Regions from separate parts of the Mesorhizobium sp. B2-6-2 genome, predicted to be linked through region 2. Evidence: predicted binding sites of a transcription regulator. Region 2 holds the regulator's gene; each other region holds the start of a gene.

Region 1 (10,279 bases), on a different contig from region 2:
GTTCTTGCGCGAACTCGCTATGATGAGGCAGGAGAGGGACAAACCTTATGAGCGTGGGCGGAGCGACGATGGACGAACGGGTGCCTCGCGATTTCGAAACGCTGCGCGCGACGATCCTGGACAGGCGCGCGAGCCTGCCCAAGCGCATCGCGCAGATCGCCGCCTATGCGCTCGACAATCCCGACGATATCGCCTTCGGCACGGCGGCGAGCATTGCCGCCTCGGCCGGCGTGCAGCCCTCGACGCTGATCCGTTTTGCCCAGCAGCTCGGCTTCGACGGCTTCACCAGCCTGCAGCAGGTTTTCCGCGAGCGTCTGCGCGAGCGCAACTCCTCCTATGACGAGCGGCTGGCGGCGTTGCGCGCCAAGGCCGAGGAAGGCCGCGGGCATCGGGCGATCTTCGACGGCTTCGTCGCCGCCGCCAGCACCTCGCTGGGCGATATTTCGCGGTCGCTCAATGATGCCCATTTCGAGGAGGCCGTGGCGCTTCTGGCGAAAGCCGAGACCATCTATGTGCTGGCCAAGCGCCGCTCCTATCCGGTCGCCTCCTACATTGCCTATGCGCTGGGCAAGCTCAAGATCCGCAACCAGCTGGTGGAATCGGCCGCCGGGCTGAACGCCGAGATGATCGGCTTCGCCACGCCGCGCGACGCCGTCATCGCCATCAGCTTCTCGCCTTACGCGCCGGCGACCATCGAGGAGACGCGCTCGATCGCCGAGCAGGGCGTGCCGATCGTGGCGATCACCGACTCGTCCTTCTCGCCGCTGGCGCAATTCGCCAAAGTCTGGTTCGAGGTCGCCGAGGCCGATTTCGGCGGCTTCCGCTCGATCTCGGCGACGATGGCGCTGGCCATGGCGCTGACCGTCGCCGTCGGCGAGAAGCGCCGCGAAACGGTGCGCAGGCGCAAGGGCTGAGCCTCCCGGACGAGCGCTTTTCGGCTCGGGAATGCTCATTCCATATTGACTGTAGATTGGAATTAATATTTCATATTGACGACACCACGCCGTCGCCGGCGCGTGCTGTCCAAAACGACGCTGCTCTGCATAACAAGGCCGATGGGAGGTTCGAATGGGCGAAGCCGTGGAAGGGAAATACCCGCCGCTCGACGTCATCACCATCGGCCGCGCCTCGGTCGATCTCTATGGCCAGCAGATCGGCTCGCGGCTGGAGGACATCACCTCTTTCGCCAAGTCGGTCGGCGGCTGCCCGGCCAATATTTCCGTCGGCACGGCAAGGCTCGGGCTGCGCTCGGCGCTGCTCACCCGCGTCGGCGACGAGCAGATGGGCCGCTTCATCCGCGAGCAGCTTCGGCGCGAGGGCGTTTCGGTCGACGGGCTGAAGACCGACAAGGAACGCCTGACGGCGCTGGTGCTGCTTTCGGTCGAGAGCGAAGGCGTCTCGCCGATGATCTTCTACCGGTCCGACTGCGCCGACATGGCGCTGGCCGAGGAGGATATCGACGAGGCGTTCATCGCCTCGGCGCGCTCGGTGGTCGTCACCGGCACGCATTTCTCGCGGCCGAATTCCGATGCCGCCCAGCGCAAGGCCATCCGCCTGATGAAGGCCCGGGGTGGCAAGGTTGTGTTCGACATCGACTACCGCCCGAATCTGTGGGGCCTCGCCGGGCATGCCGAGGGCTTCGAGCGCTACGTCAAGTCGGACCGCGTCTCGGCGCAGCTCAAGACCGTGCTGCCGGATTGCGATCTCATCGTCGGCACCGAGGAGGAGATCATGATTGCTTCGGGCGCCGACGATTGCCTGAGCGCGCTGAAGACGATCCGCGCCCTGTCTTCGGCCACCATCGTGCTCAAGCGCGGCGCCAAGGGCTGCATCGTCTATGACGGCCCGATCAGCGATGATCTCGAGGACGGAATTGTCGGCAAGGGCTTTTCGATCGAGATCTACAATGTGCTGGGTGCCGGCGATGCCTTCATGTCCGGGTTCCTGCGGGGCTGGCTGGGCGGCGAGAGTTTTGCCACCGCCGCGACCTGGGCCAATGCCTGCGGCGCCTTCGCCGTGTCGCGCCTGCTGTGCGCGCCGGAATACCCGACCTTCGAGGAGCTGCAGTTCTTTTTGAAGCACGGCAGCAAGCATCTGGCGCTGCGCAAGGACGAGGCGATCAACCATGTCCACTGGGCAACGACGCGCCGGCGCGACATCCCCTCGCTGATGGCTTTAGCCTGCGACCATCGCGTCCAGCTCGAAGACGTTGCCGCCAAGGTCGGCGCCGACGTTTCGCGCATTCCCGACTTCAAAGTGCTGACGGTCAAGGCGGCGGCAAAGGTCGCCGCCGGCCGCGACGGCTACGGCATGCTGATCGACGAAAAATATGGCCGCGACGCGATGTTCGAATTCGCCCGCCATCCCTTCGCCTGGCTCGGCCGTCCGGTTGAGCTGCCCGGATCGCGGCCGCTGCGTTTCGAATTCTCGCAGGATATCGGCTCGCAGCTCACCGAATGGCCGGTCGACCATTGCATCAAATGCCTGTGCTTCTATCACCCGGACGACGACCCGGAAGCGCTAAAGACCGAGCAGCAGCAGAAGCTGCGCGCTTTGTTCGAGGCGGCGCGGAAAGTGGGACGCGAATTGCTGGTCGAGATCATCGCCGGCAAGCACGGCAAGCTCGACGACACCACCATTCCGCGCGCGCTGGAAGAACTCTATGCGCTGGGCATAAAGCCGGACTGGTGGAAGCTTGAGCCGCAGGCTTCGGCAGGCGCCTGGGCGAAGATCGAGCAGGTCATCGTCAAGAACGATCCATGGTGCCGTGGCGTGGTGCTGCTCGGGCTGGAAGCGCCGCAGGACGAGCTGGTCGCGGCCTTTGCGGCAACCGCCAATGCGCCAATCGTCAAGGGCTTTGCCGTCGGTCGCACCATCTTCGTCAACGCCGCCGAACAATGGCTGGCCGGCCGGATGTCGGATGACGAGGCGATCGCCGACATGGCCGCGCGCTTCGAGCAGCTGACCGAGGCATGGCTTGCCGCGCGCGGCCGCAAAGCCGCTTAACAGGACCGCTGAAGGACTGCGGAGGAGACACCATGAGCAAGACAATCCGCCTGACGATGGCGCAGGCGCTGACCCGCTTTCTCAGCCGGCAAATGACCGAGATTGACGGGAAAAAAGTGCCGATCTTCGGCGGCGTCTGGGCCATCTTCGGCCACGGCAATGTCGCCGGCATCGGCGAGGCGCTCTACCAGGTCCGCGACGAGCTGCCGACCTTCCGCGCCCATAACGAGCAGGCGATGGCGCATGCCGCGATCGCCTATGGCAAGGCCAATTTCCGCCGCCGCTTCATGGCCGCGACCAGTTCGATCGGCCCCGGCGCGTTGAACATGGTGACGGCCGCGGCGCTCGCGCATGTAAACCGGTTGCCCGTCCTGTTTTTGCCGGGCGATGTCTTCGCCAACCGCCTTCCGGACCCGGTGCTGCAGCAGGCCGAGGATTTTTCCGACGGCACGGCGAGCGTCAATGACTGCTTCCGTCCGGTATCGCGCTATTTCGACCGCATCACGCGGCCGGAGCAGATCATCCCGGCGCTGAACCGCGCCATGCAGGTGCTGACCGATCCGGCCGAATGCGGCCCGGTGACGCTCTCGCTCTGCCAGGACGTGCAGGCCGAGGCCTATAATTATCCCGAAAACCTGTTCGCCGAGCGCGTCTGGGCGCCGCGCCGGCCGCGCCCGGACCGCCATGAGTTGGCGGCGGCCGTCGCTGCGCTGAAGGGCGCCAGGAAGCCGCTGGTGATCGCCGGCGGCGGGGTGCTGTATTCGCAAGCTTCGGACGAGCTCGCCAAGCTGGTGCAGGGCGCCGGCGTTCCGGTCTGCGAGACGCAGGGCGGCAAATCCTCGCTGCCCGACGACCATCCGCTCAACATGGCGGCGGTCGGCGTCACCGGCACGTCGGCCGCCAACCGGCTGGCGGAAGAGGCCGATGTCGTGCTCGCCGTCGGCACCAGGCTGCAGGATTTCACCACCGGCTCCTGGGCGCTGTTCAAGAATGCCGGCCGCACCATCATCGGCCTGAACACGCAAGGTTTCGACGCCGGCAAGCATTGGGCGCTGCCGCTGGTCGCCGACGCGGCCGAAGGACTTGCCGAGCTGTCCACCGCGCTGAAGGGCTGGAAGGCGCCGGCCGCGTGGACCGACAACGCGCTGAAGGGCAAGACAGAGTGGCAGACCGCCGCCGCCAAGGTGACCACGTCGACCAACGCCGCCTATCCGTCCGATGCGCAGGTGATCGGCGCCGTGCAGCGCGCCATGGGCTCGGGCGTCACGCTGCTGCATGCCGCGGGCGGTCTGCCCGGCGAATTGCACAAGCTCTGGCAGGCCGGCGCGCCGGGCTCCTACCATGCCGAATACGGCTTCTCGACCATGGGCTACGAGATCGCCGGCGGGCTCGGCGTCAAGATGGCGAAGCCTGACCAGGAGGTCGTCGTCATGGTCGGCGACGGCTCCTATCTGATGCTCAATTCCGAGATCGCCACCTCGGTGATGCTTGGCCTGAAGCTTACCATCGTGCTGCTCGACAATCGCGGCTATGGCTGCATCAACCGGCTGCAGATGGCGACCGGCGGCGCCAACTTCAACAATCTCTTGAAGGACGCGCGCCACGAGGTGATGCCGGACGTCGACTTCGCCGCGCATGCGGCAAGCCTAGGTGCCGTTGCCGAGAAGGTAGCGTCGATCGCGGAGCTGGAGACGGGACTGGCCAAAGCGAAAAAGAACGACAAGACGACGGTGCTGGTGATCGACACCGATCCGCTGGTCTCGACCGAGGCCGGCGGCCATTGGTGGGATGTCGCCGTGCCGGAAGTCTCGGCGCGGCCGCAGGTCAACGCCGCGCGCAAGAACTACGAGGAAGCCGTGAGCAGCCGTCAGGGCTGAGCCGGCCTCGCAACGAACCGACATTGGAGTGACGCCTTGAAAGCCAAACTGGGCATGTCCCCCATCGCATGGTGGAATGACGATCTCGTGGAACTGAGCGATGACGTGTCGCTGGAGGAATGTTTGCGCCAGTCGCGCTCGGCGGGCTTCACCGGCATGGAGATGGGCCGCCGCTTCCCCAACGATCCGAAGGTGATGCTGCCGATCCTGAAGCAGGCCGACGTCACACTCTGCGGCGGCTGGTTCTCCGGCACGCTGGTCGATGAGGACATCTCCCGTAACAAGGACCGCATCCAGCCGATGATCGACCTGTTCAAGGCGGTCGACGCGCCCTGCATCGTCTATGGCGAGGTCGGCCGGTCCATCCAGGGCGACCGCTCCAAGCCTCTGGCCACCAAGCCGAAACTTTCAGATGACGAGATGAAGGCCTATGGCCGCCGCGTCACCGAGTTCGGCGAATGGTGTGCCGAGCAAGGCATGCCGCTCTCCTACCATCACCACATGGCGGCGGTGGTCGAGACCGAGCCGGAGCTCGACGCCTTCATGCGCAACTCCGGCGAAGGCATTCCGCTGCTGCTCGATGCCGGCCATCTCGCCTTTGCGGGCGGCGACGTGCTGCGCGCCATTGACAATCACCACAAGCGCATCAACCACGTCCATGTGAAGGATGTTCGCATGGGCGTGATTGACGGGCTCGACCGCACGAAACAGTCCTTCCTCGACGCCGTGGCGCTCGGCGCCTTCACCGTGCCGGGCGACGGCTCACTCGATTTCGGCGCCATCGTGCAGCGTTTCGCCGATCATGGCTATGAAGGCTGGTTCGTCGTCGAAGCCGAGCAGGATCCGAAGAAGAACCCGCCGCTGAAGATGGCTCAAGTCGGCCACAAGGAGCTGATGCGGGTGATGACGGCCGCCGGCTACACGGTGGAGACACAAGGGTTTCCAGCCTGAACGGTGGATTAGTCGGGGCGCCCGGTCTATCTGGTGCGCTTTGGCAAAATCCTGGATTGGCGCGATGAAAGACTATGAGCATCCCTTCTTCCGGCCGCTGTGGCGCCGTATCGCGGTCGTCGCGGTCTGCTTGGTCTGGTCGGTGATCGAATTCGCCTCCGGCACACCCTTCTGGGGCGTCATCGCGCTGGGCTTCGCCGGTTACGCGGTGTGGCAGTTTTTCTACCTCTATAAGCCGGCGGAGGAGAACAAGGCCGACGTCGAACCAAAAGAGTGAGTGATCCATGGCTCGAGAGCTTCTACGGATCGGATACTGCGTGCATGGCGGATCGCATACGTTGGCGATTAGCCGAAACGCTCCTCGCTTCGTCATCCTAGGGCGGAGCAAGGAGCGCAGCGACGCGGCGCAGACCCTAGGATCCATGCCATGACTTTGACGTGTCGCGACGGTGCAGACAATGGCGCCGAAACGCCGGCCCAGACAGCCTCTTTCTGCACCGCTGCATTCTACGGCAGGTGTAACGGCATGGATTCTAGGGTCTGCGCGCGTCGCTTCGCTCCTTGCTCCGCCCTAGAATGACGACGTTGCGAGGGAACCGGCCAATCTCCAAGGTTTTCGCGATAGTCCATCGGATTCTTAGCTGCGCCAATGGGGCGCCCAGGAATTAGGAGAGCCAAAAAATGTCGAAACTGCTCGTCAAGGCCGATAAGGGCCACGGCCACGTCGCCCACGTCACGCCGCAAAGCGCCGGCTGGACCTATGTCGGTTTCGATCTGCATCGGCTACGGCCAGGCGAGACAGCGTCCGGAAAGACGGGCGAGCGCGAGGTCTGCCTGGTGTTCGTCACCGGCAAGGGCGAGGCGTCGGCCGGCGGCAAGGACCTCGGCCTGCTCGGGGAGCGCATGTCGCCCTTCGAAGGCAAGCCGTGGTCGGTCTATGTGCCGCAAGGCGCCGACTGGTCGGTGACCGCCGACACCGAGCTGGAGCTTGCCGTCTGCTCGGCGCCTGGCCTCGGTGGCGGCCTGCCGGTGCGCGTCATCGGACCTGACGATCTCGGCCAGGAGGTGCGCGGCAAGGGCACCAACACGCGTTATGTCACCAACATCCTGCCCGAGGGCAAGCCGGCGGATTCGCTGCTGGTGGTCGAGGTGATCACGCCCGGCGGCCACACGTCGAGCTATCCGCCGCACAAGCACGACCAGGACAATCTGCCGGCCGAATCCTATCTCGAGGAGACCTACTATCACCGCCTCAACCCGCCGCAGGGCTTTGCCTTCCAACGCGTCTACACCGATGCCGACCGCAACGGCGTGCGCGAGCTGGACGAGGCGATGGCGATCGAGGACGGCGATGTCGTGCTGGTGCCCAAGGGCTATCATCCCTGCGCCGCCTGCCACGGCTACGACCTTTATTACCTGAACGTCATGGCCGGACCGAAGCGGACATGGAAATTCCACAACGCGGCCGAGCATGAGTGGCTGATGAAGGCCTGATCGGCACGCCGGCAAAGCCGTTGGTCCAGCCCCTGAAAAATCGTCGGCTAACGAGCTCCGTGCTGGACTTGCCTTCGAAAACCCACGAAAGCTTCGTCAATCCGTCATGGAAATCACCTATGGCAGCGGTTCCGGTGCATGTCGCCGCAAGCGCTCCGGCGTTTTGGGCCACGACTTGCCAAGACAATGACTTGAAGCGCGTCGCATATTCCTTTGGGGCGCGCAGCGCGCTTGACGAGGAACGCCCATGCGCTACGCGATCTACTACACCCCGGGGCAGGACGAGAAGCTGGCGCGCATTGCCGCCAACTGGCTGGGCCGCGACCCGTTTGGCGCGGCGACGCGGCCGGTCGAGGCCGTGGGCGATCTGTCGGCCGCGGAAGTCGCTTTCCATACTGCCTCCGCCCGGCGCTACGGATTCCATGCGACGCTGAAAGCCCCGTTCCGGCTGGCGCCGAACGAGACGGAAGCTTCGCTGCGCGCCGCGCTCGACGCTTTCGCCGAGGCGACGCCGCCTGTGACCATCCCGCGTCTCGTCGTCGGCCAGATCGACGGCTTTTTCGCGCTGGTGCCGGAAATGCAGTTTGCGCCGCTCAACGATTTCGCCGGCGAGGTGGTGCGCGCCTTCGATCCGTTCCGCGCGCCGCTGACCGAGGTCGAGATCGAGCGCCGCAGCCCCGATGCGCTGAAGCCGGACGAGTTCCGCAACCTCTGCCAATGGGGTTATCCTTACGTCTTCGACACGTTCCGCTTCCACATGACGCTTTCCGGACGGGTCGGGCCACAGGAAAGCCCACGTCTTCGTGCAGCGATCGACGGCCTGTTCGCCGACGTGCTGCGGCAGCCGGTGCCGGTGGATGCACTGACATTGTTCGTCGAAAGCGAGCCCGGCGCCCCGTTCATGGTGCTTTCCCATCATGCGCTTGGCCGCAGGCCTGCCCGCAAGACCGCATAGGACGGATCAGCGGAAACGCTGAACCGCCCTATCTTTTTGTTTACGCAATTCCGGACGGAAAACCGCAAAGCACTTTTCCTGGAATTGCTCTGAAACGACTGCTTGAGATAGGACCGCCCGAGATGACCGCCGAAACCGTTCTCACCAATGCCCGCATCGTGCTTCCAGACGAAATCGTCGAGGGCTCGCTGTTGTTGCGCGACGGCGTGATTGCCGCCGTCGAGCCCGGTGCCGTTCGCGCCGGCGAGGACATGGGCGGCGATTACATCATCCCGGGCCTTGTCGAGCTGCACACCGATCACCTCGAGGGCCATTATGCGCCGCGCCCGAAAGTGCGCTGGAACCCGATCGCCGCCGTGCTTGCCCATGACGCCCAGGTGGCGACCGCCGGCATCACCACGGTGCTCGACGCCTTGCGCGTCGGCATGGACGAGGATGCCGACCTGAAATCCGACGACGTTCGCAAGCTGGCCGACGCGATCGAGGACAGCGTGCGCCAGGATCGGCTCAGGGCCGACCATTTCATCCATCTGCGCTGCGAGGTCTCGGCGCCGGACTGCCTCGAGGCTTTCGCCAATTTCGAGACAGACGAGCGGGTTAAGCTCGCCTCGCTGATGGATCACGCGCCCGGACAGCGCCAGTTCGTCAACCTCGAGACCTATGCCTACTACTATCAGCGCAAGCTGAAGTTGACGGACCGCGACTTCCAGAAATTCTGCGAGAAGCGAATGGCCGAATCGGCCCGCAATTCCGGTCCGAACCGCGTCTTCATCTCGGCCGCCTGCCAGGAGCGCGGCATCGTGCTGGCGAGCCATGACGACGCGACCGCCGGCCATGTCGACGAAGCGATCGAGCAGGGCGTGCGCGTCGCCGAGTTCCCGACGACGGAAGAGGCGGCCAAGGCCTCGAAAGCCGCAGGCCTCGGTGTGCTGATGGGCGCGCCGAACGTCATGCGCGGCGCCTCACATTCCGGCAATGTCTCGGCGCGCACGCTCGCCGCCGACGGCCTGCTCGACATCCTGTCGTCCGACTACATTCCCTTCAGCCTGATCCAGTCGGCCTTCTTCCTCGGCGATGTCGTCGAGGGCATCTCGCTGCCGCAGGCGGTCGCGATGGTCTCGAAGAACCCGGCCGAAGCGATCGGCCTTGCCGACCGCGGCGTCATCGAGCCCGGCCGCCGGGCCGACCTTGTGCGGGTACGCGTGGACGACCATGTGCCAGTCGTGCGTACCGTTTGGCGCCTGGGCAGCCGAGTCGCATGATGGTCTCGGCCCTCATCGAGCGCGAGCTGGCCGACAGCCTGCCGATCCGCAACGGCGTCTTCGTCGCGGTGGTCGGCCCGAGCGGCGCCGGCAAGGATACGGTGATCGGCTACGCCAAGCATCGCTTTGCCGGCGAGACGCGGCTGGAATTTGTGCGCCGCGTCATCACCCGGCCAAGCGATGCGGCAAGCGAGGACCACGACACGCTGGCCGACGCCGCTTTTGCCGAGGCGGAGGCCGACGGCGCGTTCTCGCTGTGCTGGGACGCGCACGGCCTGCGCTATGGCCTGCCAGCCGATGTCGACTGGGCGGTCGCCAATGGTCATGTAGCCGTGGCGAATGTCTCCCGCGCGGTCATCCCGGCGCTGCGCGAGCGCTATGCCAACCTGGCCGTGGTCGAGATCACCGCCACGCCGGAAATCCTTGCCGAGCGGCTGGCGGCGCGCGGCCGTGAATCGCGCGGCGAGGTGCTCGCCCGCCTTGCGCGCAGCACGAGCGTCAAGCTGACGGGACAGGATGTGACCTCGATCGACAACAGCGGCGCCAAGGAAATAGCCGGCGAACGCTTCGCCGAGGTGCTGCGCAAGGCGATGGCGTTCTCGGATCTGTCGGACATGATCTAAGGCCTTCCCCTTCTCCCCCTGTGGGAGAAGGTGGATCGGCGCGAAGCGCCGAGACGGATGAGGGGTGTTGGAAGGATCGCTCCGAGGAAGAAATGGGCGCTTGAAGCATCC
Region 2 (10,279 bases):
AAGCCGGCCTGGCAGCCTGGCCGCACATTCCGCGAGGCGTTGGCGCTTGGCCACTCCGTCGGCTACTTCCGCTCGAGCGGCGACCCCGGAATCGACAGCCTGTATGGCGTCGACACCGAGCGCTGGCTTGACGCCATGCTCAAGCGGTACCGTTTGCCGAGCTCGGCCTACGAACGCCTCAACGCCGACGGCCGCTGGTACCAGGTCTATGACATGCGCACCGACGACGGCACATTCATCGGCGTGCGCGTCGATATCACCGACATCAAGGCGCGCGAGAAGGCGTTGCGCGATTCCATGCGCCAGATCGATCTTTACCGGCATGTGATGGACGAACTGCCTGTGGCAGCCTTCATCAAGGCCGACGATCTCAGCATAGAATTCGTCAACAAGGCCTGGTGCGCGCTGACCGGACTGCCCAAGGACGAAGTGCTCGGCAAGACCGATCGCGAGCTTTTCGCGGCGCAAGAGGCGGACGGTTTCAGCAATGACGATAACGAAGTCGTGGCCACCGGCGCGGGACGCGAGATCGAGGAGGCCGTCACCCACCGCGACGGCACGGTGCGCCAGCTGATGACGCGCAAGAGCCGGCTGGTGGCGATCGACGGGTCGGTGCATCTGGTCGGCTCCAGCACCGACATCACCGACGTCAAGGCGCGCGAGCAGGCGCTGCGGCAGAGCATGAGCGAGAACGAGGTGTTCCGCAGCCTCATCGACAATGTGCCGGTGTCGATCTATGCCAAGCGTTCGGACCTCAGGCAATTCTACGTCAACAAGGGCTGGTGCGATCTCACCGGCTTCAGCAAGGAAGAAGCTGTCGGCAGGACCGATGTCGAGATTTTCGGCGCGGACGGCGAAGCCTTCGTCGCCGGCGACCTTGCCGTGCTGCGCACCGGCGAGACGCAGGAGATCGAAGAGACGGTGACGATGCCGGACGGCAGCGTCAGGCACCAGTTCGCGCGCAAGGGCGCGATGATCGCGTCGGACGGCTCGCTCTATCTCATCGGCTCCACCACCGACATCACCGAGCTCAAGCAGCGCGAGGCGGAGCTCAGCGAGGCGCGCCGGCGCGCCGTGCTTGCCGACCGGGCCAAGTCGGAATTCCTCGCCAATATGAGCCATGAGATCCGCACGCCGATGAACGGGGTTCTTGGTATGGCAGAGCTGCTGGCAAAGTCGGACCTCGATCCGAAGCAGAAGACGTTCACCGATATCATCGTCAAATCCGGCAACGCGCTGCTCACCATCATCAACGACATCCTCGATTTCTCGAAGATCGATGCCGGCCAGCTGGTGCTCGACCCTGCGCCCTTCAATCTGGCCGAGGCGATCGAGGATGTGGCGACGCTGGTGTCGACGCGCGCCAAGGAGAAGGACCTCGAGCTCATCGTTCGCATCCAGCCGGGCCTCGACGGCCAGTTCGTCGGCGATGTCGGCCGTGTCAGGCAGATCGTCACCAACCTGCTCGGCAACGCGGTGAAATTCACCGACAAGGGTCATGTCCTGGTCGACGTGACGGGTGAGCGGGTTCCCGCGGGAACGAGGCTTACCATTTCCGTGACCGATACCGGCATCGGCATTCCGGAAGACAAGCTGAAGCAGGTTTTCGAAAAATTCAGCCAGGTCGACACCTCCTCGACCAGGCGGCATGAGGGCACCGGGCTTGGCCTTGCCATCACCTCGCGGCTGGTCGAGATGATGGCCGGCGAGATCGGTGTCGACAGCGCCGAAGGCAAGGGTTCGACCTTCTGGTTCACGATCATGCTGCCCAAGGCCGAGCAGGGCGGTCAGCGCATCATGCCGGTCGACGTCACCGGCGCGCGCGTGCTCATCGTCGACGACAATGCCGTCAATCGCTCGATCCTCAGCGAGCAGATGGCGTCGTGGACGTTCGATTCCTGCGCGGCCGAAAGCGGCGCCGAAGGGTTGAAGGTGCTGATTGCCGCCGCCGCCTACGGCGTGCCGGTCGACTGCGTCGTGCTTGACTACCAGATGCCCGGCATGACCGGCGCCGAGATGGCGCGCATCGTGCGCAATACGGCGGGCCTGGCGCATACGCCCATCATCATGCTGACCTCGGTCGACCAGTCGCTTGCCGGCACGGCCTATCGCGACCTCGGCATCGATGCGCAGCTGATCAAACCGGCGCGCTCCTCCATTCTGCTGGAAACGCTGGTCTCGACCATCCAGCGCCACCGCCACAGCAGCGCGACGGCGCAACCCACCATTGGCACCGGCAGCCCCCCGCAAGCCGCTCCGGCGCAGACGGCGGCATCGGAGCGCGCCATGCTGCAACCGCCGCCGGCGCGGGCGCGTCCGCGCCCCGCCGATGCCGAGCGCGAGCTCGACATCCTCGTGGCCGAGGACAATGAGGTGAACCAGATGGTGTTCACCCAGATCCTTGGCGAGACCGGCTACCGCTTCGAGATCGTCGGCAACGGTCGCAAGGCGCTCGACGCCTTCGGCAGGCTCAATCCGCGCATGATCCTGATGGATGTATCGATGCCGGAAATGAACGGGCTGGAGGCGACGGGCGCCATCCGCCGGCTCGAGCAGGACATGGGCACGCATGTGCCGATCGTCGGCGTCACCGCACATGCGCTGAAGGGCGACCGCGAACGCTGCCTCGAAGCCGGCATGGACGATTACCTGCCGAAGCCGATCAGTCCGCGGGCGCTGCTCGAAAAGCTAGAGCGCTGGCTGGGTTCGGACGTCGAGACCCGGCGCAATGCCGGTTAAAACGAATTTGGCGGGCAGAACGGCGGCAAGAGGCTGACGCATGCGTATGGTGCGATCGCACCATACCAAAGCAAGCGCCAAGCTCGGACAATCGCGACATTGATTCCGCTCTTCGGTTACGGGCGGGAGCGGCGACCGCCAACAAGAAACAGCGTCGACTCTACCCCAACGGACCCTGTTTTCGGCGATGGCCAGGCCATGATCCGCTCTGGCTTACAGGCAACGCACTCTCGTCCGGCTTTTATTTCCCGGCGGCCGTCATCCGGCCGCCGGGATAAATTTTGTTTCAAAAGTCAGACAAGTTGCTGATTTCCGCGGCAAACTCCGGCCGGCCTTTCGAGGCTGACGCTGACCCCTTCCGTGCATCCCCCTTCAGGCGTTACCGGGCTGACACGAAACTGTCATGCGACTGTAATAATCGAGGGCTATTGCGCTGACCGGGCGCCGATACAACGGGTGCCGAAAGACCATCTTCCGAACAGGAGCAGGCCACATGAGACATTTCATCCGCTCGGCGGCCGTTGCAATTGCAATGGCTGCGGCATCAACCCTTAGCATGGCCGCCGCGATGGCAGCCGACATTTCCGGCGCCGGCGCCACCTTCCCCTATCCGATCTATGCGAAGTGGGCCGACGCCTACAAGAAGGAGACCGGCATCGGTCTCAACTACCAGTCGATCGGCTCCGGCGGCGGCATCAAGCAGATCAAGGCCAAGACCGTGACCTTCGGCGCTTCCGACGCGCCGCTGAAGGGCGAGGATCTCACCTCCACCGGCCTCGCGCAGTTCCCGATGGTGATGGGCGGCATCGTGCCGGTCGTCAACCTCGAAGGCGTCAAGCCGGGCGAGCTGGTTCTGGACGGCCCGACGCTGGCCGACATCTTCGCAGGCAAGATCACCAACTGGAACGATGCGGCAATCAAGAAGCTCAACCCCAAGATCAAGCTGCCCGACCAGGCGATCGCGGTCGTGCATCGTTCGGACGGCTCGGGCACCACCTTCAACTTCAGCTATTACCTGGCCGACGTCAGCGCCGACTGGAAGTCGAAGGTCGGTGTCAACACCGCGCTCGAATGGCCGGTGGGCATCGGCGCCAAGGGCAATGAAGGCGTCGCCAACAACGTCTCGCAGACCGGCGGCGCGATCGGCTATGTCGAATATGCCTATGCCAAGCAGAACAAGCTCACCTATACCGACATGGTGAACAAGGACGGCAAGAAGGTCGAGCCGACCGCGAAGGCGTTCTCGGCCGCCGCGGCCAATGCCGACTGGAACTCGCAGCCGGGCTACGGCGTCATCCTGGCCAACCAGGCGGGAGCCGAATCCTGGCCGATGACTTCCGCCACCTGGATCCTCGTCTACCAGAAGCCCGATGATGCGGCAGCCACGGCTGAAGCGCTCAAGTTCTTCGCCTGGTCCTATGCCAAGGGCGACAAGATGGCTGCTGAGCTTGACTACGTTCCGATGCCCGACAAGGTCGTGAAGAGCGTCGAGGAAATGTGGGGCAAGGACATCGTCGACAAGGACGGCAAGCCGGTCTACTCCGGCATGTAATTCCCGCTGAATGAGGAGGGCGCCTCTAGCGCCCTCCTGTCTCTTTCGAAATGCGAGGGGCTAAATGACAGCCGTTTCCGAAGCCGCGACATCGTCCGCCATGCGGACCAGGGAAGCGACAGTGCGCCGCTTCGCCGTCACCGACATGGTCTTCCGGACGGCGACGCGCCTTTCCGCCATGCTCGTGCTCGTTCTGCTCGGCGGGGTCGCGATATCGCTGGTCGCCGGATCGTGGGAGGCGCTGTCGAAGTTCGGCTTCTCCTTCCTGACCACCGAATCCTGGAACCCGGTCACCGAGAATTTCGGCGCGCTCGCGCCCATCTACGGCACCATCGTCACCTCGGCCATCGCCATTCTCATCGCCGTGCCGATCGGCATCGGCATCGCCGTCTTCCTGACCGAGCTCTGCCCGCGCCCGCTCAGGCGTCCGATCGGCATCGCGGTCGAGCTGCTCGCCGGCATTCCCTCGATCATTTACGGCATCTGGGGCCTGTTCGTCTTCGCGCCGTTCCTGCAGACGACCGTGCAGCCCTTCATCATCAGTCTTTTCCACGGCATACCGGGGCTCTCCAGCCTGTTTGCCGGTCCGCCCTACGGCATCGGCCTGCTGACCTCGTCGCTAATCCTCGCCATCATGGTGCTGCCCTTCATCACCTCGATCACCAAGGACGTGTTCGACACGGTGCCGGCGGTGCTGAAGGAATCGGCCTACGGTATCGGCTGCACGACCTGGGAAGTGACCCGGCGCGTGACCATCCCCTACACCCGCGTCGGCATCATGGGCGGTGTCATGCTCGGCCTCGGCCGCGCGCTCGGCGAGACGATGGCCGTCACCTTCGTCATCGGCAACGCGCACCGCATCAGCGCCTCGCTGTTTGCGCCGGGCACGACGATTTCGGCGACCATCGCCAACGAATTCACCGAAGCTGACGGCAACCTCTATACATCCTCGCTGGTATCGCTCGGCCTGATCCTGTTCGTCATCACCTTCATCATCCTCGCGCTCGCACGCTACATGCTGTTGCGCATCGATAGCCGCACGGGAGCCTGACCGATGTCGACTGCCCAATCGCTTCACCAAAGCCGCAAGCGCAAGAATGGCGTGATGATGACGCTGTGCGTCGTCGCGGCGGGCATCGGGCTGGCCTGGCTGGCGCTGATCCTCGGCGCCCTGCTCTACAAGGGACTTTCCGGGGTGTCGCTCTCCGTGTTCACGGAAATGACGCCGCCGCCCGGCGATGCCGGCGGCCTGCTCAACGCCATCTACGGCAGCATCGTCATGACGATCATCGGTATCTTCGTCGGCACGCCGATCGGCGTGCTGGCCGGCACCTACATGGCCGAATACGGACGCTTCTCGAAGCTCACGACGGTGGTGCGCTTCATCAACGACATCCTCTTGTCGGCGCCGTCGATCATCATCGGTCTGTTCGTCTACGAGCTGATGGTGCGGCCGATGGGGCACTTCTCGGCGATCGCCGGCGCGGTCGCGCTGTCGATCCTGGTGATCCCCGTCGTGGTGCGCACCACCGAGGACATGCTGAACCTTGTGCCCAACGCGCTGCGCGAAGCAGGCACCGCCATCGGAGCGCCGCGCTGGGTGGTGATCCGCTCGGTTGCCTATCGCGCGGCGCTCTCCGGCATCGTCACCGGCATCCTTTTGGCGATCGCCCGCATCTCCGGCGAGACGGCGCCGCTTCTCTTCACCGCGCTCAACAACCAGTTCTGGTCGAGCAATCTCAATGCGCCGATGGCCAGCCTGCCGGTAACCATCTTCCAGTTCGCTCTCAGCCCCTACGAGGAATGGCAGCAACTGGCCTGGACGGGCGCACTCATAATCACCCTGACGGTTCTCGGGCTGAGCATCATCGCCCGCAGCCTAACCGGACGCAGAGAGGACAGATGAAACCGATGTTGTCCACCGACCTGAACGCAGCCGATACGACCGTCGAGAAGGCCAAGATCGAGGTCAGGAACCTCAATTTCTACTATGGCCAGTCGAAGGCGCTGAAGGACATCAACCTGTCCCTGCCCGAGCGCAGCGTGACCGCCTTCATCGGCCCGTCGGGCTGCGGGAAGTCGACGCTGCTGCGCGTGCTCAACCGCATCTACGAGCTCTATCCGAAGCAGAGCGCCGAGGGCCAGGTGCTGCTCGACGGCAAGAACATCCTCGACCGCTCGCAGGACCTCAACCTGCTCAGGACCAAGATCGGCATGGTGTTCCAGAAGCCGACGCCGTTCCCGATGTCGATCTACGAGAACATCGCTTTCGGCGTCAGGCTCTATGAGAAGATCAGCAAGGCCGAGATGGACGGCCGCGTCGAGCAGGCGCTGAAGCGCGCCGCACTCTGGAACGAGGTCAAGGACAAGCTCAACGCCAGCGGCCTCAGCCTCTCGGGCGGCCAGCAGCAGCGCCTGTGCATCGCCCGTACCGTGGCGGTGAAGCCCGAGGTCATCCTGCTCGACGAGCCGGCCTCGGCGCTCGATCCGCTGTCGACCGCCAAGATCGAGGAACTGATCGACGAGCTGCAGGCCGACTACACGATCGTCATCGTCACCCACAACATGCAGCAGGCGGCGCGTGTGTCGCGGCAGACGGCGTTCATGTATCTGGGCGAGCTGGTGGAGTTCGACCGGACCGAGAAGATCTTCACCTCGCCCCGCGAAAAGCGCACGCAGGACTACATCACCGGCCGCTTCGGCTGAGCTCATACGAGGACATCATCATGGCCGAACATACCGTCGCTTCCTTCGACGAGGATCTGAGACAGATCAGCCGGCTCATAAACGACATGGGCGATCTCGCCAGCTCGATGGTCGGCGCTTCGACCAGAGCCCTGCTCGAGACCGACAATGCCATGGCGCAGCGCGTCGTTTCCGACGATGCCATCATGGACGCGCGCCAGCGCGAGCTCGACGACCGCGCCATCACGCTGATCGCCAAGCGCCAGCCGATGGCCGATGATCTGCGCAACGTGGTCGGCTCGATCCGCATGGCGGGCGACCTCGAACGCATCGGCGATCTCGCCAAGAACATCGCCAAGCGCGTCGGTTCGGTCGGCGTCAGCGCCGCGCCGCGAGACCTCACGCATTCGATCGATTCCATGGCGCAGCTGGTACTGATCCAGGTCCAGGCCGTGATCCAGGAATATACGGTGGGCGACGCCACGGCGCTGGCCAAGCTTCGCAACGACGACGAGCGCATCGACGTCAAATACACATCCGTCTTCCGCGAGCTCCTGACCTACATGATGGAAGACCCGCGCAACATCACCGCCTGCACGCATCTTCTGTTCTGCGCCAAGAATCTCGAGCGCATCGGCGACCATGTGACCAACATCGCCGAGAACGCCTATTATGTGCTGACCGGCACGCAATTGCCCGCGAATCGTCCCAAGCAGGACGAAACGACAATGTCGGCGCCGGCGGCCTGACGAAGGGTATCTGCCAATGATCGCGCCACGCATCATGGTGGTGGAGGACGAGGAGCCGCTTGGGGTGCTGCTCCGCTACAATCTCGAATCCGAGGGTTACCAGGTCGAAGTGGTGACCCGCGGCGACGAGGCCGAAATCCGCCTTCAGGAAAACGTTCCCGACCTGCTCGTGCTCGACTGGATGGTGCCTGCGGTTTCCGGCATCGAGCTCTGCCGGCGCCTCAGGATGCGGCCCGAGACCGAGCGGCTGCCGATCATCATGCTGACCGCGCGGGGCGAGGAAAGCGACCGCGTGCGCGGCCTTTCGACCGGCGCCGACGACTATCTGGTCAAGCCGTTCTCGACACCGGAGTTCATGGCGCGCGTCAAAGCGCTGCTGCGCCGCGCCAAGCCGGAGGTGCTGTCCAGCGTGCTCAAGGTCGGCGACATCGTGCTCGACCGCGAGTCGCACCGCGTCTACCGCAAGAAGAGCGAGATCAGGCTCGGCCCGACCGAGTTCCGGCTGCTCGAATTCATGATGCGTCATCCCGGCCGGGTGTTCTCGCGCAGCCAGCTGCTCGACAATGTCTGGGGCGAGACGATCTATATCGATGAGCGCACCGTCGACGTCCATGTCGGCCGCCTGCGCAAGGCCGTCAACAACGGCCGCATGCCGGACGTCATCCGCACCATCCGCGGCGCGGGTTACGCGATCAGGGAAGATTAGGCCCAGGGCGCCGAAGTCCTGACGGGCCAAGCACTTCCAACATCCGCGCTGGTGAGTAGCCGAGACGCTTGTGCCTCGTCATCCACGGGCGGAGCAAGGAGCGCAGCGACGCAGCGCAGACCCGAGGATCCATTCCGTGATGTCGACGCGCCGCGGCGGTCCAGAATTTTGCACCGCTGCGCTCGACGCGTGAGGTAACGGCATGGATTCCAGGGTTTCCGCGACGGAGCTTCGCTCCTGCTCCGCCCTGGAATGACGAAGCTGTGGGGCCTTCGCTAATTTCAAGCGTCTGCTGCTGTCCCCGGACCTCTTCAAGGCTGCCTCAGGCCACGTTCTTGCCTGCGGCACCCGCTCTCGCCTGGCCTCCCGGCGCGAAAATCTCCTGGTCGACGAAAGTCAGCGCGCGCATGGCGCAGCCTTCGCGGATCAGCGGCAACTCGTTCGGTTCGGTGTCGAAGGAGATCGATTCCGAGTGCTGGCCGCCGGCGGTCTGGGCGATCGCCTCGCGCAGCGCCGGCTCGATCAGGTCGAAGGCGGCCGCGCTGACGCCGACCATGGCAACGGGCGCCGGATCGATGAGGGCGAACAGGCTGCCGAGACCGAAACCAAGCGCTTCGCCGGCCCGGCGATAAGCCTCCCGTTCGGGGCCGTCCCTCTCGCGCGCCTTCGCGGCAAGGGCCCGCATGTCGGCGTCGCCGACGTCGACCGGCTCGGCCTCCTCGCTCATTTTCATGGCGCTGCGCCAGATCGCATAGTTGCCGGCATAGGCCTCAACGCAGCCGCGGCGGCCGCAGCGGCAAAGCGCCCCGCCCGGGCGGTGAATCATGTGGCCGAACTCGCCGCCGGAGGAATGCGTGCCGGTGAACAGCGCACCCTTGAGCACGAGACCCATGCCGATGCCGTGCGACAACAGGATGGCGATGAAGTCGTCGCGATAGCGCTCCGGGTCGCGCCATTGCAGCGCCACCGCCATCATGTTGCAGTCATTCTCCATGGTGGCGGAGATGCCGAATTCCTTCTCGAGGATGTCGGCGAAAGGAATGTCGGTCAGCGGCGTTATCGGCGACCAGAGCATGGCGCGTGCATGCGAATCTGTGATGCCCTGGATGCCCATGGCGATGCGGGCGACGCTGCCAATGTCGAGGTCGGGATCCTGCAGCCGGCGCCGCACGATCGCCACGCATTCGCCGATCAGCTCGTCGCGGGGCATGCCAAGCGTGTCCAGGCGCTGCTGCTCCTCGGCAACAACTTGGCCGGCATAATCGATCACGGCGACCGACAGGAAGTTCAGCGACAACACCACGGTCAGCACCGCGGCGGCTTCAGGGCTCAGCGCCAGGCCGATCTGCGGCCGGCCGCGTTTCAACGCCGCCGGCTCGCTGGCCTTGCTTTCGGTGAGAATGCCCTCCTGGATCAGGTCGGCGGAGATCGCCGAAATGGTCGAGTGGCTGAGCCCGGTGGTGGCGGCAATTTCGGTCCGTGATGGCTGACCGGCGCGGCGTACCGCCGAAATCACCATGGCCCGGTTGCGCCGGCGCAAATCGTCGTGGCGGATTCCGACCGACATTGTTTCGCATGTCCTCCCCGGTCATCGCGGCCTTGTGATAATGCCATGGCCTGTCGCTGACACGCTAGGGATTGTGGCAGAAGCCAGGGGTTATGTCATTATTTATTGCGGATGCCGAAAAAAATGCATGGACCCATCAAAACCCATCAGAATCTCGGTTGACAGCGTCGTTATGCTGGACCACTATTTTTTTGAGGCTCGAAAAAAAGCCTCTGTGCCGGCCTTCGGGCCAGTCTGGGTCGCGCCGCACTGGCGCAGGGAGGATATCATGAAGAAATTTG
Region 3 (10,279 bases), on a different contig from region 2:
CTATGACAGACAATCGGATAAGGTGTTTCTTCGCGCGCCCGCGCTTTCTGCGTGTATACGATTGTGCTGAGCGAAAACGAAAGTTCAGTTCCTGGGAACCGGAGAAGGCGGCAGCTTGTTTCTTCGCAAATGCTTGAGCATCCACGGTCCAGGGAATTACATGATCGAGAAGGTTTTTACGAGGATAGCCAACCATGTGGCCCATCTGGCGGGTCTGCCGCCCACCTTTGCCGTCTGTGTGCTGATCGTGGTTATGTGGGCGTCGAGTGGACCGTTCTTCGGGTTCTCGGACACCTGGCAACTGGTCATCAACACCGGCACCACCATTGTCACCTTCCTGATGGTGTTCCTGATCCAGAACACGCAGAATCGCGACGGCGCGGCGATCCAGGCCAAGCTGGACGAGCTGATCAGGGTCAGCCGGGCCCACAACCGTTTCATCGGCATCGAGCACCTGACGGAAACGGAGGTCGAGGAAATCCGCGCCAAATGCGAGGCGGCGGCAAAACGACATGACCGCGAGATCGCCGAAAAGGCGGCCGACAAGGCCGTAGCCAGAAAGAACGCTACCAGGCATGCGCCCAAGGCCGCCGGCGCGGTCACAAAGAAGACCGGGAAGAACGGCCCCAAGAAGAAAGCGGCGGCTTGAGACTGCCGTCAGCGATTCATGAAGGCCGCGAAGGCCTCCTTATGGTCGGGATGCCAGCGCGACAGGGCAGGGCGGTTCTCGATGACGTCGCCGATCGCCCAGGCCATGCGTTTTTCATCCGTCGGCCGCGCCACCTCGTTGTCGGGGCACAGGATGTAGAAGTCGTCGTCGATCAGCGATGCCAGCATGAAGTCGATCACCTGTTCGCCGGTCCAGGCGCCGGCGGGCTTTTCCGTCGCGCCTTCGGTCAGGCCGGTATAGGTGAAGCCCGGGATCAGCAGATGGGCCGACACCTTGGCTCCCGGCTCGTTGCGCAGCGCATGCGCCAGCCCTTCGGTAAAAGTCTTCACGCCGGCCTTGGAGACGTTGTAGGCGAGGTTGCCGGGCGGCGTGGTGATGCCCTGCTTGGACCCGGTGTTGATGATCAGGCCCGGCTTTCCGGCGGCGAGCATGCGCGGCGCGAAGGCTTCGACGCCGTGCACGACGCCCCAGAAATTGATGTCCAGGAGCCGCTTCCAGGCATCGCGGTTCTCCCACGGTTTGCCCGGATTGTTGCCGACGCCGGCATTGTTCATCAGCACCGACACCGCGCCGAAGGCGCCGTAAGCGAGGTCCGCCAGCCGGTCGACCTCTTCCGCCCTGGAGACATCGGTCGGGATCGGGAGGACGGCATCCTCGCCGGCGATCGCGGCGACCGCCTGCTTCGCCTGGTCGAGGCGCATGCCGCCGATGTCGGCAAGCACCACCTTCATGCCCATTGCCACGAACCGTTTTGCGGCGGCAAGGCCGATGCCGCTGGCGCCGCCGGTGACGACGGCGACATTGCCGGAGGCGAAGGCGGGCAGGGCGGTCTGGATCTGGGCGTCGCTGGTCATGATTTCCATCCTTGTTCGGGTCGGGCCGAACTTAACGCCGGGCGCCGCCGAGGCAAGGCCGGTTAGTCCCATCATTGACGGTAAGACCCGCAACGGGTTGGCGGCAATAGCCGCAACGGGTTGACGGCAAGAGCCGCAACGGGTTGACCATCGCAGCGCTCGCCGCGCATGTTGTCCCAAAAAAGGAGTTCGGCATTTGACCGACTGGATCGGAATCCTGAAGGAGCAAACCGTCAACGGCGACCAGATGAGCCGCGAGGTGCCGAAGATGCTCGCCAATCCCGACATCAGCGAGACGCAGGTGAAGACGCTGTTTGCGGCGCTGGAGGAGCAGGCGGATTTCGCCGAGAAGCTAAGGCTGGCGCTGGAGAAATTCGGCCATGACTTTCCGATCATCAAGGCGGCCGAGAGGCTGGAGGAGCGCTATGCCGACCTTGCCGCCTCGGCGGCGGAAAAGCTGAAAACGATGCGGAAGTAAGCGTTATTTCTCGACCAACCGTTCGAAGCGCTTGTCCGGCACGAACCAGATGGTCGCTACAAGCACATAGATCGCCACGCTGATCCACTGGTTGAGGAAGCTGAGCAGGACGGCGGCGATGTAGAGCGCCAGCGAGATCTTGCCTTTGTTGTCACGGCCGACGGCCTTGGCAAAGGTCGTGTCGGCGCCGTGCAGATGGCGTAGCTTGAGGACCAGGATAGTGTAGGCGACGGCGCAAAGCGCGAGGTCGATGCCATAGACGGCGACCGGTACGGGCGCGAAGTGATTCTCTCCCATGAACGCGGTGGTCACCGGCATCAGCGACAGCCAGAACAAAAGGTTCAGGTTGGCCCACAGCACGCGTCCGTCGACGCGCTGCACGGTGTGAAACATGTTGTGCAGGTTGTTCCAGTAGATGCCGATATTGATGAAGGACAGCACATAGCAGAAGAAGACCGGCCACAGCGGCAGAAGCGCTGAGAAATCTTCGCCGTGCGGTACTTTCAGCTCCAGCACCATGATGGTGATGATGATGGCGACGACGCCATCGGTGAATGCCTCGACCCGTCCCTTGCCCATGGTTCCTCCTCGTCGGCCGACAAAAGCTACGCGAGGATTTCGCACAAGACCATCCTGTCAGGATTGTCAGGAGGACATTCGGTGGCTGGAACAGCGCCATTATATAGGCGTTGGGCTTGCAACCCCCGGAGGTTGTCATGACCAGCTACGCTCAAACCATGACGCGTGACAATGAGCTTGGCGGCGGCGCCGCAATGGCCGTCGTCGCCGCCATGATCGCAGCGCTTTTTGCCGGCAGCACTGCGCTGACGCCGCTTTATGTGATCTACAAGCAGGCCTTCGGCTTCTCGCAGGTCACGCTGACGCTGGTGTATGCCGTCTATGTGGTCGGCAATCTGGCGGCGTTACTGTTGTTCGGCCGCCTGTCGGATGTCGTCGGCCGCCGCCCCGCCGCGCTAGCGGCAATGGGCGTTGCCGTGGTCAGCGCGTTGTTTTTCCTCTTCGCCGAAAACCTCGCCTGGCTCGACATCGCCCGCATCCTCAGCGGGCTCGGCATCGGTGTCGGCGCAGGGGCGGGCTCCGCCTGGCTGGCCGAGCTGATCGAGGGCAAGGACAAGTCACGCGCCGCCGTCATCGCCACCAGCACCAACTTTGTCGGTCTCGGAGCCGGCGCGCTCATGTCGGGGCTGCTCGCCCAATATGCGCCCTGGCCGCTCAGGCTGACATTCGCCGTCTATCTTGTCCTGCTTGCGCTGGTGACCCTGCTGATCTGGCGCACCCGGGAAACCGTCTCCCGGCCTGGACGGTTTTCCGAGGTCTCGCTGCGGCCGCGGCTTTCGGTTCCGGACAACATCCGCGCGCAGTTCGTGGCGCCGGCGGTGACCGGCTTCGGCGCCATGGCGCTGGTCGGCTTCTACGCGGCGCTGGCGCCGAGCATCCTGGCGCAGCAGCTGCATGTGACCAATCATGCCGAAGCCGGCGGGCTTTTCTTCGAGCTGTCGATTGTGGCGGCCATCACCATCGTCGCCACCACATGGCTCTCCAGCCGCTCCACCATGCTTGCCGCGTTGGTGCTGATGATCCCGACCGTGGCGCTGATCGTGGCGGCGCAGGTCTATGCCTCGATGGCGCTGATGATCGCCGCGACGGCGGTCTGCGGCGTGGCGGCGGCGCTCGGCTATCGCGGCGGCCTGCAAGTGGTGAATCAGATCGCGCCCGCCGACCGCCGCGCCGAGGTGGTCTCGGCCTTCTTCATCTGTTGCTTCTGCGGCAACGCCCTGCCGGTGATCGGCATCGGCATCTTGTCGAGCCTGGCAAACGCAACCATCGCAAGCCTGGCCTTTGCCGGCATGATCGTCGTCTTTTCGCTGGTGGCGCTTGGCTTCGGCGCCAAATACGCGCGGTAGCGGATTTTCACGTTTTCCTGTCGTCGCGGATTTTAGCCGTTCGGCGTCTCCGACAGGAGCTGCGCGCGCTGGCGCGGCACGCCGAGGCCGGTGTCGGGCGGCTCGCCGGCGGCCGGCCGGTCCTCGATCATGTGCATCGTGCGCCAGCGGCCGAAGCGGTAATAGGCGGCGGCGAGCGCCAGCGAGGCGACCGAACCTGCCGGAAAGCTCCACCACAGCGCCTCCTGGCCGATGACGCTGCGCATGGAATAGGCAAAGCCGGTGCGAATGATCAACACCGAGATGATCAGGATAATCAGCGGCGGCATGACGGCGCCGGTCGCGCGCACCGTGGCGAACAGCACGATCGTGATGCCGAACAGGATGAACGACCATGACGCCACCTTGTTGATGTGGGCGGCAATGTCGATCGCGGCGCTGTCGGTGCTGAGGAAGAGGCCGAGCACCGCGCGATCGAAGACGAAAAGCAGCGCCACCAGCGCGCCGGTCAGCACCAGGTTGAAACCGACGCCTGAGGCTGCGACCCTGCCGATGCGGTCCCAGCGCCCGGCGCCGACATTCTGCGCCGCCATCGAGGAGACGGCGGCGCCGATCGCCAGAGCCGGCATCTGGATATAGGTCCAGAGCTGCGCGGCGATGCCGTAGGCGGCGGCGACCTGGGAGCCGTAGGAATTGACGATGCCCATCACGGTGAGCGCCGCGGCCGAGATGACGATCATCTGCAGCCCCATCGGAATGCCCTTGGAGACGACGATGCGCAGCAATGTCGGGTCGGGCCGCAGCAGTGCGAGATCGCTGCCCGCCAGCCGCAGCGGATGTTTGCGCACATAAAGCACGATCAGGATGGCAACCACGCTCACGGTCTGGCCTATGAGCGTCGATGTCGCCGAGCCGGCAATGCCGAGCTCGGGGAAGGGGCCGATGCCGCGGATCAGCAGCGGATTGAGCACGACGTCGAGCACGACCGCCAGCGCCATGAAGACGAACGGGGTTCGCGAGTCGCCGGCGCCGCGCAGCACGGTCATGACGAAGGATAAAAGGTTCATCATCGGCACGGCGACGAAGATGATGCGCAAATAGGCGCGCGCCAAAGGCAAGGCATCGGCCGGCGTGCCGAGCCCGGTCAGGATAGCGTCGACCCAGATCCAGCCGCAGACGGCGAACACCACCGAGACGAGAAAGAAGAAGGTGGCGCTGGTGCCGACGATGCGCTTCGCCTCGGGCAGGTCGTGGGCGCCGACCGATTGCGCCACCAGGATGGTCGCCGCCATGCCGATGCCGAAGACGGTGCCGAGGATGAGGAACAGCACCAGATTGGCGTTGGAGGTCGCCGTCAGCGCCGCCTCGCCGAGGAAGCGGCCGACCCAGACCGCATTGATCGAGCCGTTGAGCGACTGCAACACGTTGGAGCCCAGCACCGGCAGCGCGAACAGCAGCAGCGTGCGCGGAATGGGGCCGCTGGTCAGGTCGCCGGTCCGCCGGCGGGTTGGCTGTTTGTCATCCATGTTGTTACCCATGGTGGGGGGCCGAAACTAAATCAGGCCCGCGATGCTATCGCAGGCCTGATGTTCATGCATCCCTTCAGAAGAGGGTCGGCTGCCGCGGCAGCCGATCCTATCCCATTACTGAGTGGTGTTTCCAGAAAGGCCGGGCAGGGTGACCTGATAGACCAGGAAGGTGGTGTCGACATCGGCGCCGTCCTCGGCTTTGTACGCAGCGCCGACCTGGAAGCCGTCCTGGGTGAGAAAGTCGTTGTCGTTGGCGACGAACAGGAAATAGTCGTCGGGCAGCTTCGGATCGAGCACCGGCACCAGCGACATCGCCTCCCACTTCTCCGAGAGGTTGTCCTTGTCGTTCGGCGCGCCATTGTGCAGGCCGAAACGGCCGAGCTCGCCCTTGTCGTTGATGTCGATAAACGGCGTCAGCTTCGCCGGCGTCACCGACGCATCGAGCATGCCCTTCGGCGCGACCGGCTTGTCGGCGGCGTCGAACGGGCCGTTGGCGATATCGGTGGCGGCGGAGAGGTCGACGATCTCGATTTTGCGGTAGAGCGACTCGTCGCCCTTGACGCCCTGGCCGTTGCCTGAGTCGCGCGCCAGCATCAGAAAGCTCTTGTCGGAGAGCGCGACGATCTCGCTCTGCGCGGCCACCTTGGTCTTGCCCTTGGCATCCTTGAACACCGGCAGCGGCACGACATATTCATGCGCCAGCTTGAGGTGGGCGAGATCGGAAGCGTCGTAAACCAGCGCGCGGGTGTTCTGGCGGGTCGAGCCGGAATCGCCGCCGTCCTGGCGGGGCGCCGACTGCAGCACGGCGATCAGGAACCTGCCGTCCGGCGTCATCGACATGCCTTCGAGGCCCTGGTTGTTCTGGCGGCCGGTTTCGGGATCCTTCGGATCGGGCTCGGCAGCGCCCGGGCCCGGGTTGTCGGACGCGAAGTTCGGCTTGCCGTGGCGCATCGGCACCAGCGCCGCGGGCGGTTGGGTCGCCGACATCAGACGGCCTTCGGCCGAGAAGCGGTAGATGTTGGGACCATATTCGTCGGAGATGAACATCGTGCCGTCCGGCAGGCGCACGATCGCTTCGTCATCGAGCGCCAGCTTGCCATTGGCTTCGGGCAGGATCGGCATGTCGCCGGCGGCGGCGCGCTCGCCGTTCGACGGATCGAGGCCGGTGGCGTCGGCGCCCTTGTCGTCGGTCAGAAGCATCGTGTCGGCGAGCGTCGCTTTGACGCCCGACTGTTCCTGTCCGGCGGCGGGCGCCGCGCCAGGAGCGGTCGGGGCCAGTTCGATCGAGACGGTGTTGAGGCGCGGGCGATAGTCAGTGGTGCCGACGACATTGTAGCCGCGGTCCGGCAGCAGCCAGAGCGAACCCTTGTAGGTGGCCCCTTCACGCGTCCAGGATTTGGTGTCGATCGCCATGCCGGAACCTGAACCGAAGGTCTCGCCGAACTTGTCCTTCTGGTTGGCCGGGATGCGGCCGATGCCGACGAGCCCCTTGTTGACGTAAGCGACGCCGTCGGCGAGCGCCGGCGTCATGGCGGTAAACAGGGCAAGTGCCGCGCCGAGCGCGACGGTTCGGTTGAGATGTTTCATCGATATCCCCTTCTTGACGAGCAGAGCGGCCTGGAAGGAACGCGCATCGGCGATGCGGCGAGCCGGTTCCCGTCGAGCGGTCTAGGACGTGAACGTGATGGTTGCATGACAGTTTCCTTCTCCCCTTGTGGGAGAAGGTGGATCGGCGCGTAGCGCCGAGACGGATGAGGGGTGTTCCAGCGGAGTGAGAGGCTGGTGTCTTCTGGAGCACCCCTCATCAGTCGCCTTCGGCGACACCCACAAGGGGAGAAGGAGAAGCCCGTCAATCGCTCTCTCTTGCGATCAGCTCCAGCGGCCAAACCTCGTGGATGATGCGCGTGCCTTCGGGACCGGCGAAGGCGGGAAGCGAGGCGAGCAGCATCTCGGCCAGCCGCCGGCCCATGGGCTCCAGCGACGGACGGAAGGCGGTCAGCGTCGGCGAGAAGTAGCGGCAGAGCGGCGTGTCTACGATGACGATCACGGCCATGTCATGGCCCGGCTTGATACCCATCTCGGCCAGCGCCTTGCAGCCGCCGAGCGCCATCGCGTCATTGTTGAAGATGATCGCCGTCGGCGGGTTTTTGGAGCGCATTACTTGCGGCGTCACCTGGTAGCCGCCGGTCTCGTTGATGAAGCCGTCGGCGATCAGATCGGGGTCGACCTCGATACCGTGCCGCTTCAGCGCCTTGCGGTAGCCGTCGAGGAACAGATAGCCGAAGTTGAGATCAAGCGAAGGGCGGATGGCGGCAATGCGGCGGTGGCCGCGCGCGACCAGCCGGTCGACGGCTTCATCACCCGCCCTCTCGAAATCGATATCGAGTGACGGATACGTGTCGCCGCCGGACTGACTTCGGCCAAGCGTGGCGAAGGGAAAGCCGGCCTTGCTGAGATAGTCGATCCGATCGTCTTCCCTTCGCGTATTGGCCAACACGACCGCGTCGGCCCGGCGCGTCTCGACCACGCGGCGCAACCGCTCCTGCTGATATTGGCCCGGCTCACCCATGACGACCATCAGATCTAGGTCATGCTCGGCGAGCCGCGCCTGCAGGCCGGTCAGGAATGGGATGAAGAACGGCTCGCCATATTGCTGGTCGCCGGGATGCGGCTGCAGCATGAAGGCGATGGAACGGGTGGCGCCCTGGCGCAGGCTGCGGCCTGACTGATTGGGCGAATAGTTCAGCTTCCTGGCCGCTTCGAGCACACGCTGGCGTGTGTCGGCATTGACGTCGGCCCGGCCGTTCAGCGCGCGCGACACCGTGCCGATCGAGATGTTCAGGTGACGCGCGAGATCGTGGATGCTGGACGCCAAGGACGGATTCTCCCCCTGCCTTGGCTAGCACCGGCTGCCGCTCAGGCCAAGGCTTCGGGACGATTTTTGCAGGCAGCCGGTTGACATTCTACGCCATCGGGTGTGTTCTCGTAAACGTTTACGGAAAAACGTTTACGGTGACGCCGTGGACGCCGTGACATCCGGTCTGGAGGGACCGGCGGAGGAGGAACGCTGGATGATGAAGGTCGTCCTGGCCGGGTGCGGAGCGATGAGCAAGCACTGGCTCGATGCCGTGAAGCAGATCGACGGGCTCGCCATTGTCGGCCTCGTCGACCTCGACGTCGAGCGGGCCCAGGCGAGGGCGCGCGAATACGCGCTGTCCAACGCCATCATCGGCACCGACCTTGACGCCGTCCTCGACCAGACCAAGCCGGATGCCGTGTTCGACGTCGTGGTTCCCGCCGCGCGCCGCGAGGTCGCGCTTTCGGCCTTCGCGCACAATTGCCATCTGCTCACCGAGAAGCCGCTGGCCGACAGCCCGGACAATGCGCGCGCCATCGTCGAGGCAGCGCGCCGCGCGGGGCGCATCCACGCCGTCGTCCAGAACCGCCGCTATGTCGCCAATGTCAGGCGCATCAGGCGCTTTCTGGACTCCGGCGTCATCGGCAAGCCGACCAGCATCCACGCCGACTTCTTCGTCGCACCGCATTTCGGCGGTTTTCGCGAGGAGATGGCCCATGTGCTCCTGCTCGACATGGCGATCCACACGTTCGATGCCGCGCGTTACATGGTCGCCGGCGAGCCGGCCAGTGTCTACTGCCAGGAATGGGAACCCGTGAATTCCTGGTATCGGCAGGGGTCGTCGGCCAGCGCCGTCTTCGACCTCGGTGGCGGCAAGATCCTCACCTATGCCGGCTCTTGGTGCGCCGACGGTTGCCGCACGAGCTGGGAGGGAAGCTGGCGCATCGTCGCCGAGCGCGGCAGCCTCTTGTGGGACGGCCATGACGCGCTGAAGGCGGAGGTGGTTGCGTCCGGCCGCGACGGGATCATCGACAAGACCCAGCCCATCGAAGTGCCGCCGCTCGATCCCGCCGACCGTGTCGACGGCCATCTCGGCATCATCCGGGATTTCATGCACGCGGTCGAGACCGGCATCGAGCCGGAGACGCGCGGCGCCGACAACATCAAAAGCCTGGCCATGGTCTTCGGCGCCATCGAGAGCGCGGAGAGCGGGCGGCGCGTGACAATCGCCAAGGAAGCACAGTAATGGCAAACCCGCTTCTCGATATCAGGATCGGCACCATGGTGCGGGCCAATCTCGACGATCCGGCGGCCTATATCAGGCAGATCCTGCCGCTCGGGTTCGAGAGCATCCAGCCTTTCTTCTGGCAGACGCTGGGCGGCAAGGACCTGAAGCGCCTGGCGGGCGAGATCCGCGAGGCGATCGGCGACGCCGATGTGACCGTGTCCTCGATCGGGGTGTTCGGCAATCCGCTCGAGAATGGAGAGGTCGATCGCGGTGTGCTGGCGGCCTGGGAGACGGTGATCGACAATGCGCATCTGTTCGGCGCTTCGACGGTCAGCGGCTTCACCGGCCGCATCCGCGGCAAGAAGCTGACCGACAGCCTGCCGCGCTTCCGCGAGGTGTGGGGGCCGCTGGCTAAGCGTGCCGCCGACAAGGGCGTGCGCATCGCTTTCGAGAATTGCGCGATGGACGGCAACTGGGCGAGCGGCGACTGGAATATCGCGCATAACCCGGACGCCTGGGAGCTGATGTTCAACGAGTTGCCAGACGACAATCTCGGGCTGGAATGGGAGCCTTGCCATCAGCTCGTTTATCTCATCGACCCAATCCCGCAGATCCGCAAATGGGCGTCGCGCATCTTCCACGTCCACGGCAAGGACGCGACGGTGCGCTGGGACGTCATCCGCGAGCATGGCGTGTTCGGCCGACTGCCTTTCGTGCAGATGCGCACGCCGGGCTTCGGCGACAGCGACTGGACGCGGG

Evidence for each region. Region 2 encodes PhoB, which activates phosphate uptake and scavenging genes when phosphate is short. Its sites were predicted from a motif close to TGTCATNNANCTGTCAT; they were not measured.
Region 1: a site for PhoB is predicted at 7,420-7,436, ahead of FJ419_RS01195 (DUF1045 domain-containing protein). Genes of this name have one in related genera too.
Region 3: a site for PhoB is predicted at 7,117-7,133, ahead of FJ419_RS08175 (esterase-like activity of phytase family protein). Genes of this name have one in related genera too.

What each region holds. Positions count from the first base shown of each region.
Region 1 covers NZ_VFUG01000001.1:215,260-225,538, reverse strand. The annotation lists gene FJ419_RS01225 (MurR/RpiR family transcriptional regulator) at 69-914, shown strand; gene iolC (5-dehydro-2-deoxygluconokinase) at 1,069-3,006, shown strand; gene iolD (3D-(3,5/4)-trihydroxycyclohexane-1,2-dione acylhydrolase (decyclizing)) at 3,039-4,883, shown strand; gene iolE (myo-inosose-2 dehydratase) at 4,920-5,834, shown strand; gene FJ419_RS01205 (DUF3329 domain-containing protein) at 5,899-6,111, shown strand; gene iolB (5-deoxy-glucuronate isomerase) at 6,516-7,328, shown strand; gene FJ419_RS01195 (DUF1045 domain-containing protein) at 7,576-8,283, shown strand; gene FJ419_RS01190 (alpha-D-ribose 1-methylphosphonate 5-triphosphate diphosphatase) at 8,406-9,545, shown strand; gene phnN (phosphonate metabolism protein/1,5-bisphosphokinase (PRPP-forming) PhnN) at 9,542-10,168, shown strand.
Region 2 covers NZ_VFUG01000005.1:192,355-202,633, reverse strand. The annotation lists gene FJ419_RS13460 (response regulator) at 1-2,739, shown strand, start outside; gene pstS (phosphate ABC transporter substrate-binding protein PstS) at 3,233-4,291, shown strand; gene pstC (phosphate ABC transporter permease subunit PstC) at 4,356-5,342, shown strand; gene pstA (phosphate ABC transporter permease PstA) at 5,346-6,197, shown strand; gene pstB (phosphate ABC transporter ATP-binding protein PstB) at 6,194-6,997, shown strand; gene phoU (phosphate signaling complex protein PhoU) at 7,018-7,725, shown strand; gene phoB (phosphate regulon transcriptional regulator PhoB) at 7,742-8,431, shown strand; gene FJ419_RS13425 (ROK family protein) at 8,754-9,998, opposite strand; gene xylF (D-xylose ABC transporter substrate-binding protein) at 10,267-10,279, shown strand, end outside.
Region 3 covers NZ_VFUG01000003.1:14,944-25,222, forward strand. The annotation lists gene FJ419_RS08145 (low affinity iron permease family protein) at 161-649, shown strand; gene FJ419_RS08150 (SDR family NAD(P)-dependent oxidoreductase) at 658-1,524, opposite strand; gene FJ419_RS08155 (hypothetical protein) at 1,721-2,002, shown strand; gene FJ419_RS08160 (TMEM175 family protein) at 2,006-2,581, opposite strand; gene FJ419_RS08165 (MFS transporter) at 2,719-3,927, shown strand; gene FJ419_RS08170 (MATE family efflux transporter) at 3,960-5,432, opposite strand; gene FJ419_RS08175 (esterase-like activity of phytase family protein) at 5,550-6,965, opposite strand; gene FJ419_RS08180 (LacI family DNA-binding transcriptional regulator) at 7,285-8,310, opposite strand; gene FJ419_RS08185 (Gfo/Idh/MocA family oxidoreductase) at 8,507-9,538, shown strand; gene FJ419_RS08190 (sugar phosphate isomerase/epimerase) at 9,538-10,279, shown strand, end outside.